DNA from 2 places in the Microbacterium sp. 05N427 genome. Region 2 is predicted to be linked to the other one. Evidence: predicted binding sites of a transcription regulator. Region 2 holds the regulator's gene; the other holds the start of a gene.

Region 1 (7,419 bases), on a different contig from region 2:
GGCGGTGTGCTCGCGACGGTGGTCGGGGTGCTGCTGTCGGGCCGGCTGCTCGCCCGCGAACTGACCGGGCGGGCCTTCGACGCCCGCGGGCTCGACCACGATGTCCGGCTGCGGCTGCTCGGTGCGGGGCGCGCGCGGGTGCTCGGCTTCGGCGTCGCCACCCAACTCTGCTTCATGGTTCCGCTCGGCGCGGTCATCACGATGCCCGCGGCCGTCGCCGGATCGACGATGCTGGCCCGCGCCCTGACCGATCGCGCCGCAGGGAACGGCGCGGGAACGCCCGCGTCCGTGCTCGACGCCGGCCCCGCGGGCACTACCGGAGAGGCGTCGGCGCATGCCTGAGGGCGACACCGTCTACCGCGTGGCGCACCGCCTCGACGACGCGCTGCGCGACGGCGTGGTCACCCGCTTCGACCTGCGCGTGCCAGAGCTCGCAACCGCCGACCTCACCGGATCCGTCGTGCACGCCGTGGTTCCGCGCGGCAAGCACATCCTGATGAGGATCGGCGATTCCACGCTCCGCTCGCACCTGCGCATGGACGGCGCCTGGCACCTGTACCGCCCCGGCGAGCGCTGGCGGGCACCGGGCTACACCGCCCGCGCGATCGTGAGCACCGCGGAGGCGGAGGCGGTCGGCTTCGACGTCTCGATGCTGGCGCTCGTGCCCACGGCGCAGGAGGACACGCTCCTGGCGCATCTCGGACCGGATCCGCTGGCTGCCGACTGGGACATCGCCGAGGCGGCGCGCCGTCTCGGCGCGGATCGGCGTCCGATCCACGTTGCGCTGCTCGACCAGCGCAACGTCGCGGGGTTCGGCAACGAGTACGCCGCCGAGCTGCTCTTCCTCCGCGGAGTGCGCCCCACGACGCCCGCGAGCGATGTCGACGTCGCAGCCCTGCTGGAGCTCGGCGCGCGCACGATCCGCGCCAACCGGGACCGCCTCGACCGCACCTTCACCGGCGTCGCTCAGCGCGGCCGCACCACCTGGGTCTACGGGCGGGCGCACCGCACGTGCCGGCGCTGCGGCGCACTCATCGAGAGCGGCGAGCTCGGCGCGGATCCGACCGAGGAGCGCCGCACGTTCTGGTGCCCCCGATGCCAGCGCTGACCGGCGTCCACGACACGCGCGAAGTGCGTGCACGGGAATAGATCCGCCACCGTCACGGTTGCAGATGTATCCGGGGAAAGTCCCGGGCACGGGAGGTTTTCGTGGGCAAGAACTATGTCGACATCGAGGACGGCCAGGGTGGCACGCTGCGCTATCGCAAGCACACCAACGGTCGCGGCCTCATCGCGCACGGTGCCAAGGTGCACCCGCAGGCAGTCGTGGAAGCGGGCGCCTACATCGAACCGCGCGCGAAGGTCGGGGCCGGAGCGCGCGTCGCGCGCGGAGCCTGGGTCGAACCCGACGCGGTCGTGGGCGTGAACGCCCGGATCGAAGCCCATGCCCATATCGGGCAGGGGGCCGTGATCGGGGACGGTGCCAGCATCGGCGTCCGCACCGAAGTCGGGGCCGGAGCGCACATCGCGCGCGGCGCCCGCATCGGCGATGACGAGATCATCGCCGCCGGCATGACGCTGGACACCGACCGCAAGGGGCTCTGGCTCGCAGCCTGACGCCGGGCGGGCGGCGTCGCCGAATGCGGCGGCGCCGCCTCCGCATCCGTTTCACACGCACCCGCCGGTACGCTGAACACATGAGCAGGCGAGGGGCATCCGGCGCACGCAAGCCCGCGGTGCGTTCCGCGAAGGGCGGCGCCCGCAGCACGGTCGGCGGTCCGGGCGGCAAGGGCAAGAGCGGCGGGAAACCTGCCGTCAAGTCCGCACCGCGCGGCAAGAAGGCGGAGAAGGTCGTCTTCGACGCCCCGACCCCGGTCGATGAGCCGCGCACCCTGCGCCTCGGTGCGGTCCCCGGCGCGACTCCGGGTCACTGGATCGACGCCTGGAAGGAGCGGATGCCGAAGGTGACGCTCGAACTCGTGCCGATCGCCTTCGCCGCGCAGCGCACGGCGCTGACCGAGGGCACCGTCGACCTCGCGCTCGTGCGCGCACCGTTCGACAAGGACGGCATGCACGCGATCCCGCTCTACGAGGAGCTGCCCGTGGTGATCGTCGGAGCCGAGTCCCATCTGCTCGCCGCCGAGGAACTCTCCCCCGCAGACCTGGAGGGCGAGACGCTGCTCACGACGCGCGAGGACGTGCTGGGCGATCTCGATCTTCCGACCGAGCCGTCGCGGATCCCCCCGCTCGAGACCGTCGAGGACGCGATCGCGACCGTCGCCTCGGGTGTCGGAATCCTCGTCGCCCCGATGTCGCTCGCGCGCCTGTATCACCGCAAGGACGTCGAGTACCGACCCCTCCGCGATGCGCCGGTCTCACCGGTGCTGCTGGCCTGGCCGGCCGCCGCCACGACGCCCGACATCGAGGCGTTCGTCGGCGTCGTGCGAGGCCGCCGCGCCACGTCCTCCCGCTGAGTCGCCGCGCACCGGGTTGCTCCGGGGCCGTTGAGCGAGCCGGGCCGCACACCGCGGCGGCGCCGAATGCAGGGCCGCGCTCCCGAATGCAGGAGCGCCCCGGCCCACCCGGACGCCGCAAGCCGGAACGACGCGGGCGATACGCCCGCGAACGCCCGGATGCACGTCGCGGTCCTGCAGTTGGGCGGGCCGTCCTGCATTCGGCGGGCAGTCGTCTCCAGCCGCCCACTGGGGCCGTCCCCTGCGCGCACGAAGGGCGGGGGATCCCGGTGGATCGCCCCGCCCTTCGTACGGCGGCGTCAGGCCGCCTGCGCCATCTCCGCGATCGCGGTGACGCGCAGCGCGTCGCCGGACGCGTCCACGACCACGCGCCCGCCGTCGCCCAGCTCCCCCGAGACGAACAGGTCCGCGATGCGGTCGTCCACCTCGCGCTGGATCAGGCGGCGCAGCGGACGCGCCCCGTACTCCGGCTCGTAGCCGTGCTCGCCGAGCCAGGCCACAGCGGCGTCGGTGACGTCGAGCGTCACCTCGCGCCCGGCCAGGCGCCGGGACGTCGCCTGGAGCAGGAGCCGCACGATGCGGCCCAGCTCTTCGCGGCTGAGCTTCTGGAACAGCACGATCTCGTCGATGCGGTTCAGGAACTCGGGTCGCATGGCCTCGCGGAGCTTGCCCATCACGCGCGCCCGCAGGTCCTCCTGCGAGGCGAATCCGTTTGCGGAGGAGTCCTGCGAGGCGACGAACCCGAGCGCGCCCGAGCGCGAGGCGAGGAACTCGGATCCGATGTTCGACGTCATCACGATCACGGTGTTGCGGAAGTCGACCGTGCGGCCCTGACCGTCGGTCAGGCGGCCGTCGTCGAGCACCTGCAGCAGCAGGTTGAACACGTCGGGGTGCGCCTTCTCGATCTCGTCGAACAGCACGATCGAGTAGGGGTTGCGCCGCACGCGCTCGGTGAGCTGCCCCGCCTCGTCGTAGCCGACGTATCCCGGAGGGGCACCGACGAGCCGCGACACCGTGTGCCGCTCGCCGAACTCGCTCATGTCGAACCGGATCACGGCGGTCTCATCGTCGAAGAGACGGTCGGCGAGGGCCTTGGCCAGCTCGGTCTTGCCGACGCCGGTCGGGCCGAGGAACAGGAAGGATCCGACCGGCCGACGGGCATCGCCCATGCCGGTGCGGCTGCGGCGCACGGCCCGCGCCACGGCGGCGACCGCGTCATTCTGCCCGATCACGCGGGCGTGCAGGTCGGACTCGAGGTCCGCCAGCCGCTCACGCTCGCTCTCGGACACCCGGCTGACCGGGATCCCGGTGGCGCGCGCGATCACCGCGGCGATGTCCGCCTCCCCTACGATCGCGGGCTCGGGGTCGACGGGGCCGGCAGGGGTGCCGGCGTCGTCGATCCGGGCCTGTACCGCGGCGATCTCATCGCGGATCCGCGAGGCCTCCTCGTAGTGCTCGGCGCCGACCGCGGCGTTCTTGCGCGCCTCGAGGTCGGCCAGCTCGGCGAACAGCGCCGCGACGTCGGTCACGACGCCGAGACGGAGCCGCAGCCGCGCGCCGGCCTGGTCGATCAGGTCGATCGCCTTGTCCGGCAGCACCCGGTCGGGCAGGTACCGAGCGCTCAGCTCGACGGCGGCGCGGATCGCCTCATCCGTGTAGGCGATGGCGTGGTGCTGCTCATACGCGGGCTTGAGCCCCTCGAGGATGCGCACCGCGTCCTCGATCGAGGGCTCCGCGACCTTCACGGGCTGGAAGCGGCGCTCCAGGGCCGGATCCTTCTCGATCCTGCGGTACTCCGAGAGCGTGGTCGCGCCGACCAGGTGCAGGTCGCCCCGGGCGAGGCGCGGCTTCAGGATGTTGCCGGCATCCATGCCGCCCTCTCCGGATCCGCCCGCGCCGACGACCGTGTGCACCTCGTCGATGAAGACGATGATCTCGCCCTTGTGCGCGGCGATCTCGTCCATGGTCTTGGTCAGGCGCTCTTCGAAGTCGCCGCGATAGCGGGTGCCGGAGAGCATCGCGGGCAGATCGAGCGCCACGACGCGACGGTCCTTGAGCTGCGCGGGCACTGCGCCGTCGACGATCGCGCGGGCGAGGCCCTCGACGATCGCAGTCTTGCCGACGCCGGCCTCGCCGATCAGCACCGGGTTGTTCTTGGTGCGGCGGCTGAGGATCTCGATGGTCTGCTCGATCTCGGAGGCGCGACCGATCACGGGATCGAGCTCGCCCGCGCGCGCACGCGCCGTGAGATCGAGACCGAACTGGTCGAGCATCGGCGTCTCGGATCCGGACGGGGTCGTCGCCTCGTCCTGATCCTGGGCCGTGCCCGCGGGCATGGGTTCACGCAGGCCCTGGGTCAGGGCCTCGGCGGTGACGCCGACACGGGCGAGGATCTGGCCCGCGGGGGCATCCTGCCCGAGCACGAGCGCGAAGAACACGTGCTCCGGCTCGATGTAGGTCGCGCCGGACGAGCGCGCGACCTGGTAGGCGTGGAACAGCGCGCGGCTGGCACTCGGGGTGATGGTCGCGGCCTCGACGTCGGACGTCTCGCCCGGCGCGGGCAGTCGCGTGTCGACGGCGTCGACGATGGTTTGCGGGCCGACGCCGATGTTGCGGATCGCCTGCTCGACCGCGTCGTCCTCGACGATCGTGCGGAGGACGTGGAGCGCGTCGAGCTCGGTCTGGCCGCGCTCGAGCGCGAAGCGGCCGGCGCGCTGCAGGATGCGCTGGGTGCGCACGGTGAGGAACCGGCTGAGGTCGATCGACCGGGTCTGCCGGGCCTGCTCACCGGCGAGGTAGCGGGCGAGGAACTCGTCGAACGAGCCCGAACCCGCATCGGTGAAGTCGTTGGGCATTTCGCTTCCTCTCAAACTTGAGCGTTGTGCTGTCAAGTTCAACGCGACCCTGCGGCGAGTATTCCCGCCCCCTCTCCCGTGTGTTCCGGACCGTTGCAGCGCGACTCCGCCGACCCTCGCCGCTCGCCTAGAATCCAGGGATGGCCTCGCTTCTGTATGTCGGCGTGCGCCCTGAGCTGGATGCGGCGACGGCGGAGCGCGCGTCCTTCCGTGTCGCCCTCGGCGTCGACGCCGACGCGCTCGACCGCATCGACCTCACCACCGCCGCACTGCCCGAGGACGTGTTCGACCGCTACGCCGGCTTCGTGATCGGCGGCTCCCCGTTCAACGTCACCGACGTCCGCAAGTCCGAGGCGCAGCGACGGGTCGAGGCGGATCTGGAGCGGATCGCCGAGCACGCGATCGACGGCGCCACGACCGCGTTCTTCACGTGCTTCGGGATCGGCGTGGTCACCCGCCTCCTCGGCGGCGACGTCGGTATGGACACGCCAGAAGAGGCGACCGCGGCCGAGATCCGCTGCACGACGGACGCCGCGGCGGATCCGCTGTTCGGCCCCGCCGGACCGGTGTTCCACGCCTTCACGGCGCACAAGGAGGGCTCGGCGGAGGTGCCGCCCGGCGCGGTCCTGCTCGCCGGCAACGACACCTGCCCCGTGCAGGCGTATCGCGTGGGCACCGACCTGTACGCGACGCAGTTCCACCCCGAGCCGTCCCCGCGCGACTTCGCCGACCGCATGGTGTTCTACCGCACCACGGGATACTTCGACCCCGACGCCTTCCACACTGTGCAGGAGGCCGTGCTCGGATCCGTCGTGACAGAGCCGGCCCGGATCCTGCACCGCTTCGGCGAGCGCGCCCTGGCTCGTCGCCGCGATCGCTGAACCGCGCCCTTCGTCTCGTCGCTCCGCTCCTCGCTCAGGGACCGGGTACCGCCCCGGTTCCTGAGCGAGCGCAACCCCCGGTTCCTGAGCGAGCGCAGCGAGACGAAGGACCTCAGCGCTCCTCGCTCCGTCCCCGGTTCCTGAGCGAGCGCAGCGAGACGAAGGACCTCAGCGCTCCCCACGCAGCAACGCGATCCGGTCGTCCAGGTAGGCGGAGAGGGGCACGAATCCGCCGGACGCGGACCACCGCACCGACGGCACGCCGTCCACCAGCGCGAGCGGGCCGGAGGAGCCGCCCGCCGCCACGGCGGCCACATCGATCGGGGTCCAGCCCACGTGCACGGTCTCGCCGTCTGCGAAGCCGCCGCGCGACGCCTCGGCCCGGCGCTCCGCCCTCGCGCGCGCCGATTCCGCCGCGTAGCCCCGGCGCACCGGTGCCGCGGAGCGCAGCACCTCGGCCGTGGCGAACACGGCGTCGTCCGCGATCAGGAGCACGCCGAGGTGCCACGCGGATCCGGCGCGGACGATCCGCGGCGCCCGCCATCGCGAGGTCTTCTCACGACCGAGCGCCTCCTGGGGCAGTCCGGCGAGGGCGACACGGGCGCCGTCCAGGAGCACCGCGAGCGGAGCGTCCGGTTCGGAGGAGGTCACGGATCCAGGCTATGCCCGTGCGACGCCCGCGGAGGCGCCTCGCGCGCACCTCCGGATGTGATCGATATCATGCTCCTGTGCCGGGACCACGCCCGGGCGCCCACCCACGATCGGACCCCATGACGACCGCAGCGACGCCGGATCCCCGCCGCATCCCGGGGATGGCCGACGTCGCACGCCTGGCCGGAGTCTCGGCGCAGACCGTCTCGCGCACGCTGAGCGGCAATCCGAGCGTGCAGCCCGAGACCAGGGCGAAGGTGCTCGCCGCGGTCGATCAGCTCGGCTACCGGCGCAACAATGCGGCCCGCGCCCTGTCCTCCGGGCGCAGCAGGGCGATCGGGGTCGTGTCTCTTCGCACGGGCTTCTACTCGCGGGGCGCGGTCGCGGCCGGCATCGAGACCACCGCGTCCGAGGCGGGGTACATCGTGAACTCGGTCACGACGCCCTCGCTCGATGCCGGCGAGATCGAGCGGGCGATGTCGCGCCTCGCCGACCAGGGCGTCGAGGGCATCGTGCTCGCGGTGCCGCTGATCTCGACCACGCGCGCGATCGACGAAC
Region 2 (7,419 bases):
CGATGCCGCGCTGGCCGCCCCCGGGATCACCAGCACCGCGAGCGTGTCGAGCATCGCGAGCTTCGTCACCACGATGAAGCTCGTGAGCAGGATCGTCATCCCCGGGATGAACATGGTGGTGATGACCGCGACCCACAGCGTCCGCTGGAACCGGAACTCGAGCCGGGCGAACGCGTAGGCGGCGAGCGAGTTCACCGTGAGGCTGAGCACCGTGAACAGGAGCGCCCCGAGGAAGGTCCAGCCGAGAGTGCGCAGGAAGGTCTCGTCGCCGAGGATCTTGCCGTAGTTCTCCCAGTGCCACACCTCGGGGAAGAACTGGAACGGAGTACTCAGCACCTCGGTCTTGGCCTTGAAGCCGGCGATCACCATCCACGCGAGCGGGAACAGCGCGGCGAGCAGGAAGATCAGGCCCGCCACGCCCTTGCCGACGAGCGCGGCCCAGCCGACGAAGCCGTGCGGAATCCTGATCCGACGGTGGTCCTTGCCGTCCAGGACGATCCGGGTGGTCTCGGGCACGGTGCTCTGGTGCGTCGCGCTCATCAGTCGACCAGCCTCTCGGAGTTGATGAACTTGAACACCAGAGCCGACACGGATCCCAGCACCACGAACAGCAGCAGCGCCGCGGCGATCGAGTAGCCCACGTTCACGTCGTTGCGGAAGTGGTTGAAGATGAACAGGTTCGGCAGCGTTGTCGAGTCCAGCGGGCCGCCCTGGGTCATGACGAGGGGCAGCTCGAACTGCTGGATGGCGGCGACGAATCCCGTGATGAGCAGGTACAGGGACACGTTCTTCATCTGCGGCAGCGTGATGTAGAAGGTCTTCTGCCACCAGCCGGCGCCCTCCATTGCGGCCGCCTCGTAGTACTCCGTCGGGATGTCGACCATCGCGGCGACCATGATGAGCGAGGTCAGGCCCATGCCGAGCCAGACCGCGGGCACGGCCACGGCGAGGAGCGACCAGGCCGGATCCCCGATCCAGGAGACCGCGTCGATGTGGAAGGCGGCGAGCACCGCGTTCAGGATCCCGCCGTCGTACGCGTAGATCACCACGAAGATGATCGACGCGATGACTCCGGAGATGATCGTGGGGATGTAGATGCTGACCTTGAGGATCGTCGCCATCCGGCGCGAGAGGCTCACCACGAGGCTCGCGAACAGGAACGCGAGCACGAGCATCGGCGGCACCGTTAGCAGGACGAACAGGAAGCCGCGGCCGATCGTCGCGACGAACAGCGGGTCTGTCAGCACATCGGCGTAGTTCTTCCAGCCGACGAACTGCGGATCCTTGTAGAAGCTCCAGTCCTGGAAGGACAGGAACCCCGCGTACACGGCAGGCCAGACGACGAAGATTCCGAGCAGGATCGCCACGGGGGCGAGCATCAGATAGGCGAGCTTCGTGTCGCGATGCCGGTACCGCGCATGCCGGCGCTTGCCCGTGCGCCGGTCGTCGATCGCTTCGGTGGACATCGTCTCTCCCCGTCGTTCTGTGGTGCCGGACGCGGTCTGCGCGGTCGGGGACGGCCGCGCAGCGGTCCCCGACCGCGCCGCGCTCACTTCTTGGGAGCCTTGCTGGGCAGATCCTGCGACTGGATGACCTTCTGGATCGCGGCGTCGGCCGTGTTGATCGCGTCATCCGGCGAGGCCGCGCCCTTCATCACCGACTCCATAGCCGTCCCGACCGCGAGCGACACGTCCCACGGGTAGGTGGGCTCGGGGATCGCGTCCGGCGCGATGTCCTTCGTGATGACCTTGGACCACGGGGCCTTGGCCGCGGCCTCGTCCTTCGCGACGGCGTCCTGCACCGAGGCGCGTACGGGGACCTTGGTGAACTGCGTGTTCACGAAGAAGGGCACGAGGTTCTGCGGATCGCCGGCGAGCGACCACTCCAGGAACTTGCCCGCGGCCTCGGCGTTCTTGCTCTTCGCGTCGATGACCCACTTGAAGTTGCCGAGCGTGGTGGCGGTGCGTCCGTCGGCGTTCGAGGCGCTCGGGAAGGCGCCGATCCCGGTCTTGGCGAGGAGGTCGGGGTAGTCGGATCCGATCTCGGACATCATCCACGAGCCGGACACCTTGAAGGCCACCTTCTTCTGCCCGAAGTCCTTGCCCTCGACGTAGGCGGCGAGCGCCTGCTTGGGCATGTACCCCTTGTCCCACAGCTCCTTGTACTTGGACATCAGGTCGCGGTATGCGGCGTTGTCGATGTTCGGCGACTTCCAGTCGTCGGTGAGCGCCGTGTGCCCTGCGGCGTTGTACTGCTGACCGACGGTCGACCAGGCGAAGGTGATCGCGTCGGATGCGGGCGAGATGCAGTACTGGCCCTGGGCGAGCGTCGGCTGGATCTTGGCGCAGTCGGCGAGCAGGTCGTCCCACGTGGCGGGAGCCTTGTCGGTGTCGACACCGGCTTTGGAGAGCATGTCCTTGTTCCAGAACAGCACCGTCTGGGCCTCCTGCAGGAGCGGGTAGGCGTAGTAGGTTCCGTCGATCTCGGACACCGACTTCGCGGAGTCGATGATCTCGCCGAGCTTCGACTTGTCGACGACCTTGCCGAGGTCGTACAGCTGACCGGCGTTCACCGCGTCCTGGATGCTGCCGGAGTGCGTGTAGACGTCGGGGGCCTTGCCCGCGGCCTGGGCGGCCTTCATCTTCTGGTCCCAGGCATCGGCCGGGATCTCGGTGTCTTTGACGACGATCTTGTCCTGCGAGGCGTTGAACTTCTTGACGATGTCCTTGTACCAGGCGTTCTCGGGCGGAGTGAACGTGCGGTGCCAGAACTCGATCGTGGTCTTGCCGGAGGAATCGCCTCCGCCGCCTGCGGCCTGGCCAGGGGTGCTCGAGCCGCAGCCTGCGAGCAGTCCTACCGCCGTGATGCCGCCGAGAGCGGCCATCACCACCCGGCGCGTGCGCTGTGTGTCCGTCTTCATGGGTTCCTCCTCGGGAACACGACTTCCTCGTCGAATCGGTGCTGGGTCCGGCACGGGGGGCCGGGTCCGCGGTCGCGCTGAGTCGGCATCGACCGGGTTGCACTCAGAGTAGGCGAAATCGATTTCAGACACAAGACGCTTTTCGTCAGATCAGCAACTCCGTGCGGTCGAGTGCCGATTTCGTCTTCTGCGGAACTCCGGGTAACCCTTTCGGACGCTTTGCAGGCCCCTTGAGCGCTCCGCACGGGAAATCGATTTCAGATGCGTTATCCCCCGTAGGAGGACCCCCGCGCGGGCGCCCCGGCGGGCACACGGACGGAGCCCGCTCGCGCTCAGCGGGCGCTGTCGTCCGGGTCGTCGGCGAGGTCGTCCGCGTGCTCCGGAGGGCTCCCCCACGGACGCCACAGCACGACCTCGGTGGAGCGGCGGATCCGGCGCCCGGACGGGACGGCCATGACGGATCCGGTCGTTCCCGCGGCGAACACCCGCACGCCGGGGCGGTTGGCGCGCTCCTCGCGCAGCGCGAGCTCGAGCTCGACAACGCGGCGGTGCAGTGTGCGCACCTCGTCCTCAAGGTCGAGCAGGCGCGCGATCGCGGGAAGGCTCATGCCCTCGCTGGAGAGCTGGGCGACCTCGCGCAGCTGCTCGATGTCGCGCATCGAATAGCGGCGGGATCCGCCACGGGTGCGGCCGGGCACGACCAGGCCGATCCGGTCGTACTGCCGGAGGGTCTGCGGGTGCATCCCGGCGAGCTCGGCGGCGACCGCGATCGCGAAGACCGGGGTGTCGGCGCTCATGCGCTCATCAGGCACAGCGCACCTCCTGGGCGGTCACGGTCGCCGAGCGGGCGCCCTTCGTCTCGCTCCGCTCGCTCAGGGACCGGCCACGAACCGGTCCCTGAGCGAGGAGCGCAGCGACGAACCGGTCCCTGAGCGAGGAGCGCAGCGACGAGACGAAGGGCGCTCGGGGACCGGCGGCGAACCGGTCCCTGAGCGAGGAGCGCAGCGACGAGACGAAGGGCGCTCGGGGACCCCATGGTCAGGCCCGCGCCTTCGCCAGCAGCTCGGCGCGCGGGTTCTCCGCGGGCTCGGCCGCGCGGAAGCGCTCCAGGGCCTCGCGCGCGGCATCATCGAGGTGCGACGGCACCGCGACCTGGACCTCGGCGAGCAGGTCGCCGACTCCCTTGGACGTCGTGACGCCACGGCCCTTGACCCGCAGCACCCGGCCGGACGGCGTTCCCGCCGCGACCTTGAGCTTGACCGGATCGCCGCCGAGGGTCGGCACCTCGATGGTGGCGCCGAGCGCCGCCTCGGTGAAGGTGATCGGCACGGTGACGCGCAGATTCAGCCCATCGCGGGTGAATACCGGGTGGGGCTTGACGGCGACCTGCACCACGATGTCGCCGTTCTCGCCGCCGTCGGGCGAAGGCCGGCCGCGGCCGCGGAGGCGGATCTTCTGCCCGTCCTTCACACCGGCGGGGATCTTCACCTTGAGCGGTCGGCCGTCCTCACCCTGCAGCGTCACGGTCTCACCCTGCACCGCGGTCGCGAACGACAGTGTCGTGCGGGCCGTGACGTCGGCGCCCTTCTGCGGCCCTCCGTAGCCCCTGAAGCCGCCGGACGGCTGCCCGAAGCGTCCGGATCCGAAGGATCCGCCGCCCTGGTTGAACATCGCGAAGATGTCGTCGAAGTCGCCCTGCTGCCCGCCACGACCCCGGCCGAACGCGCTGAACACGTCCTCGAAGCCGCCGTTGCCGGCGCTCCCCGGAGCCGTGAAGCGCGCCCCGCCGGCGCCCATCGCGCGGATCTGGTCGTACTCGGCACGCTGCTCGGTGTCGGAGAGCACCGAGTACGCCTCGCTGATCTCCTTGAACTTCGCCTCCGCCGCGGCATCGCCGGGGTTGGAGTCGGGGTGGTACTTGCGCGCGAGCTTGCGGTAGGTCTTCTTCAGATCCGCCTCGGACACGTCCTTGGAGACGCCGAGGGTCTTGTAGAAGTCCCTGTCGAACCAGTCCTGGCTAGCCATAGGTTAAACGGTCCCTGAGCCCGCCGAAGGGTCAGCGGGAACGGCGACGACGACCTTGGCGGGACGCAGCTCGACATCGCCCAGGCGGTAGCCCACCTCGACGACCTCGAGCACGACGGCCTTCGCAACGCCCGGAGTGGGCTGCTGGAAGATCGCCTCGTGCTGCTGCGGGTCGAAGTCGTCGCCCTTCTCACCGTAGGAGACCACTCCGAGGCGCTCGACGACCGAGCGCACCTTGTCGGCGATCGCGGCGAAGGGGGTGCCCTCCTCCAGATCGCCGTGCGCGGCGGCACGGTCGAGGTCGTCGAGCACGGGGATCAGGCCCTTGGCGGCCTCGCCCTTCGCGCGCTGGATCTCGACACCGCGCTGCTCCTCGGTGCGACGGCGGTAATTCGCGTACTCGGCCTGCAGGCGCTTGAGGTCGACGAGCAGGGTGTGCTCGGCGTCGTGGAGGGCTGCATCCTCCACAGCATCCTCGGCGAGCGCGTCGTCGTTCTGCGCGATGTTCAGGATGTCGTCGACCGTGAGCTCTTCTGCGCCCTGCGGGTCATCGGCCCCGGCCGCGGGGCCGGACGCGTTCGCGTCCGACCCCTGGCCGCCGACCTCACGGCCCTCTTCGGGCTCTTCGAAGTCCTTGGGATCCGTCATTACTTCTTCTCGTCCTCGTCGTCCACGACCTCGGCGTCCACGACGTCCTCATCGGACGCCGCGTCCTCACCGGCCGGGGCACCCTCGGGAGCGCCGGGGGCCGCGTCGGCCTGGGACTGCGCGTAGATCGCCTCGCCGAGCTTCGTCTGAGACTGGTTCAGCTTGTCGAACGCGGTCTTCACTGCCTCGTCGTCGTCACCGGCCAGTGCGGTCTTCAGCGCGTCGACGTCGGCCTTGACCTCGGTCTTGACGTCCTCGGGGAGCTTGTCCTCGTTCTCCGAGATGAGCTTCTCGATCGAGTAGGACAGCGTCTCGGCCTGGTTGCGGACCTCGGCCGACTCGCGGCGCTTCTTGTCCTCGGCGGCGTGCTCCTCCGCCTCGCGCACCATGCGGTCGATGTCGTCCTTCGAGAGCGACGAGCCGCCCGTGATGGTCATCGACTGCTCCTTGCCCGTGCCCTTGTCCTTGGCGGACACGTGCACGATGCCGTTCGCGTCGATGTCGAAGGTGACCTCGATCTGGGGGATGCCGCGCGGAGCCGGCGCGATGCCGGTCAGCTCGAACGTGCCCAGCGGCTTGTTGTCGCGGGTGAACTCGCGCTCGCCCTGGAAGACCTGGATCGCGACCGACGGCTGGTTGTCGTCGGCGGTCGTGAAGGTCTCGCTGCGCTTGGTCGGGATGGCCGTGTTCCGCTCGATGAGCTTGGTCATCATGCCGCCCTTGGTCTCGATGCCGAGGCTCAGCGGGGTGACGTCGATGAGGAGGACGTCCTTGCGCTCGCCCTTCAGGACACCGGCCTGCAGGGCGGCGCCGACGGCGACGACCTCGTCCGGGTTCACGCCCTTGTTGGCCTCCTTGCCGGTCTCGCGCTTGACGAGCTCGGCCACGGCGGGCATGCGGGTGGAACCACCGACGAGCACGACGTGCGCGATGTCGCCGACCTTGATGCCCGCCTCGCGGATGACGTCCTCGAAGGGCTTCTTGGTGCGGTCGAGGAGGTCCTTGGTGAGGTCCTCGAACTTCGCGCGGGTGATCGTCTCACTGAGCGACACGGGGCCGTTCTCGGTGAGCGAGAGGTACGGCAGGTTGACGCTTGCCGACGTCGAGGAGCTGAGCTCCTTCTTCGCCTGCTCCGAGGCCTCCTTGAGGCGCTGCAGCGCGATCTTGTCGCCCGAGACGTCGACGCCGGTCGAGTCCTTGAACTGCTTGATCAGGTAGTCGACGAGACGCTGGTCCCAGTCGTCGCCGCCGAGGCGGTTGTCACCGGCGGTGGAGCGCACCTGGATGGTGGAGAAGTCGTCGTCCTTGCCCACTTCGAGCAGGGACACGTCGAACGTGCCGCCACCGAGGTCGAAGACGAGGATGAGCTCGTCCTCCTTGCCCTTGTCCAGGCCGTAGGCCAGCGCCGCGGCGGTGGGCTCGTTGATGATGCGCAGGACGTTGAGGCCTGAGATCTCGCCGGCCTCCTTGGTGGCCTGACGCTCGGCGTCGTTGAAGTACGCGGGGACCGTGATGACGGCGTCGGTGACGGTGTCGCCCAGGTACGCCTCGGCGTCACGCTTGAGCTTCTGCAGGATGCGCGCGGAGATCTCCTGCGGCGTCCACTTCTTGCCGTCCACGTCGAAGGACCAGTCGGTGCCCATGTGGCGCTTGACCGATGCGATCGTGCGGTCGACGTTGGTGACGGCCTGGCGCTTCGCGGTCTCGCCGACGAGCACCTCCCCGTCCTTGGTGAAGGCGACCACCGAGGGGGTGGTCCTGAAGCCTTCTGCGTTGGCGATGACCTTGGGCTCGCCGCCCTCGAGGACGCTGACGACGGAGTTCGT

The links. Region 2 encodes HspR, which represses chaperone genes until heat shock. Its sites were predicted from a motif close to AAGTTGAGTCNNNNNGACTCAACTT; they were not measured.
Region 1: AC1DG4_RS14500 (ATP-dependent Clp protease ATP-binding subunit) is a predicted target of HspR. The motif match lies at 5,344-5,368, and genes of this name have one in related genera.

Annotation. Positions count from the first base shown of each region.
Region 1 covers NZ_JBFTMT010000014.1:12,887-20,305, forward strand. The annotation lists gene AC1DG4_RS14480 (EI24 domain-containing protein) at 1-342, shown strand, start outside; gene AC1DG4_RS14485 (DNA-formamidopyrimidine glycosylase family protein) at 335-1,108, shown strand; gene AC1DG4_RS14490 (transferase) at 1,210-1,617, shown strand; gene AC1DG4_RS14495 (LysR family substrate-binding domain-containing protein) at 1,698-2,474, shown strand; gene AC1DG4_RS14500 (ATP-dependent Clp protease ATP-binding subunit) at 2,774-5,329, opposite strand; gene AC1DG4_RS14505 (glutamine amidotransferase-related protein) at 5,470-6,210, shown strand; gene AC1DG4_RS14510 (glutaminase) at 6,379-6,861, opposite strand; gene AC1DG4_RS14515 (LacI family DNA-binding transcriptional regulator) at 6,981-7,419, shown strand, end outside.
Region 2 covers NZ_JBFTMT010000001.1:475,116-482,534, reverse strand. The annotation lists gene AC1DG4_RS02310 (carbohydrate ABC transporter permease) at 1-540, opposite strand, end outside; gene AC1DG4_RS02305 (carbohydrate ABC transporter permease) at 540-1,466, opposite strand; gene AC1DG4_RS02300 (ABC transporter substrate-binding protein) at 1,550-2,920, opposite strand; gene AC1DG4_RS02295 (heat shock protein transcriptional repressor HspR) at 3,253-3,717, opposite strand; gene AC1DG4_RS02290 (DnaJ C-terminal domain-containing protein) at 3,959-4,945, opposite strand; gene AC1DG4_RS02285 (nucleotide exchange factor GrpE) at 4,949-5,593, opposite strand; gene dnaK (molecular chaperone DnaK) at 5,593-7,419, opposite strand, start outside.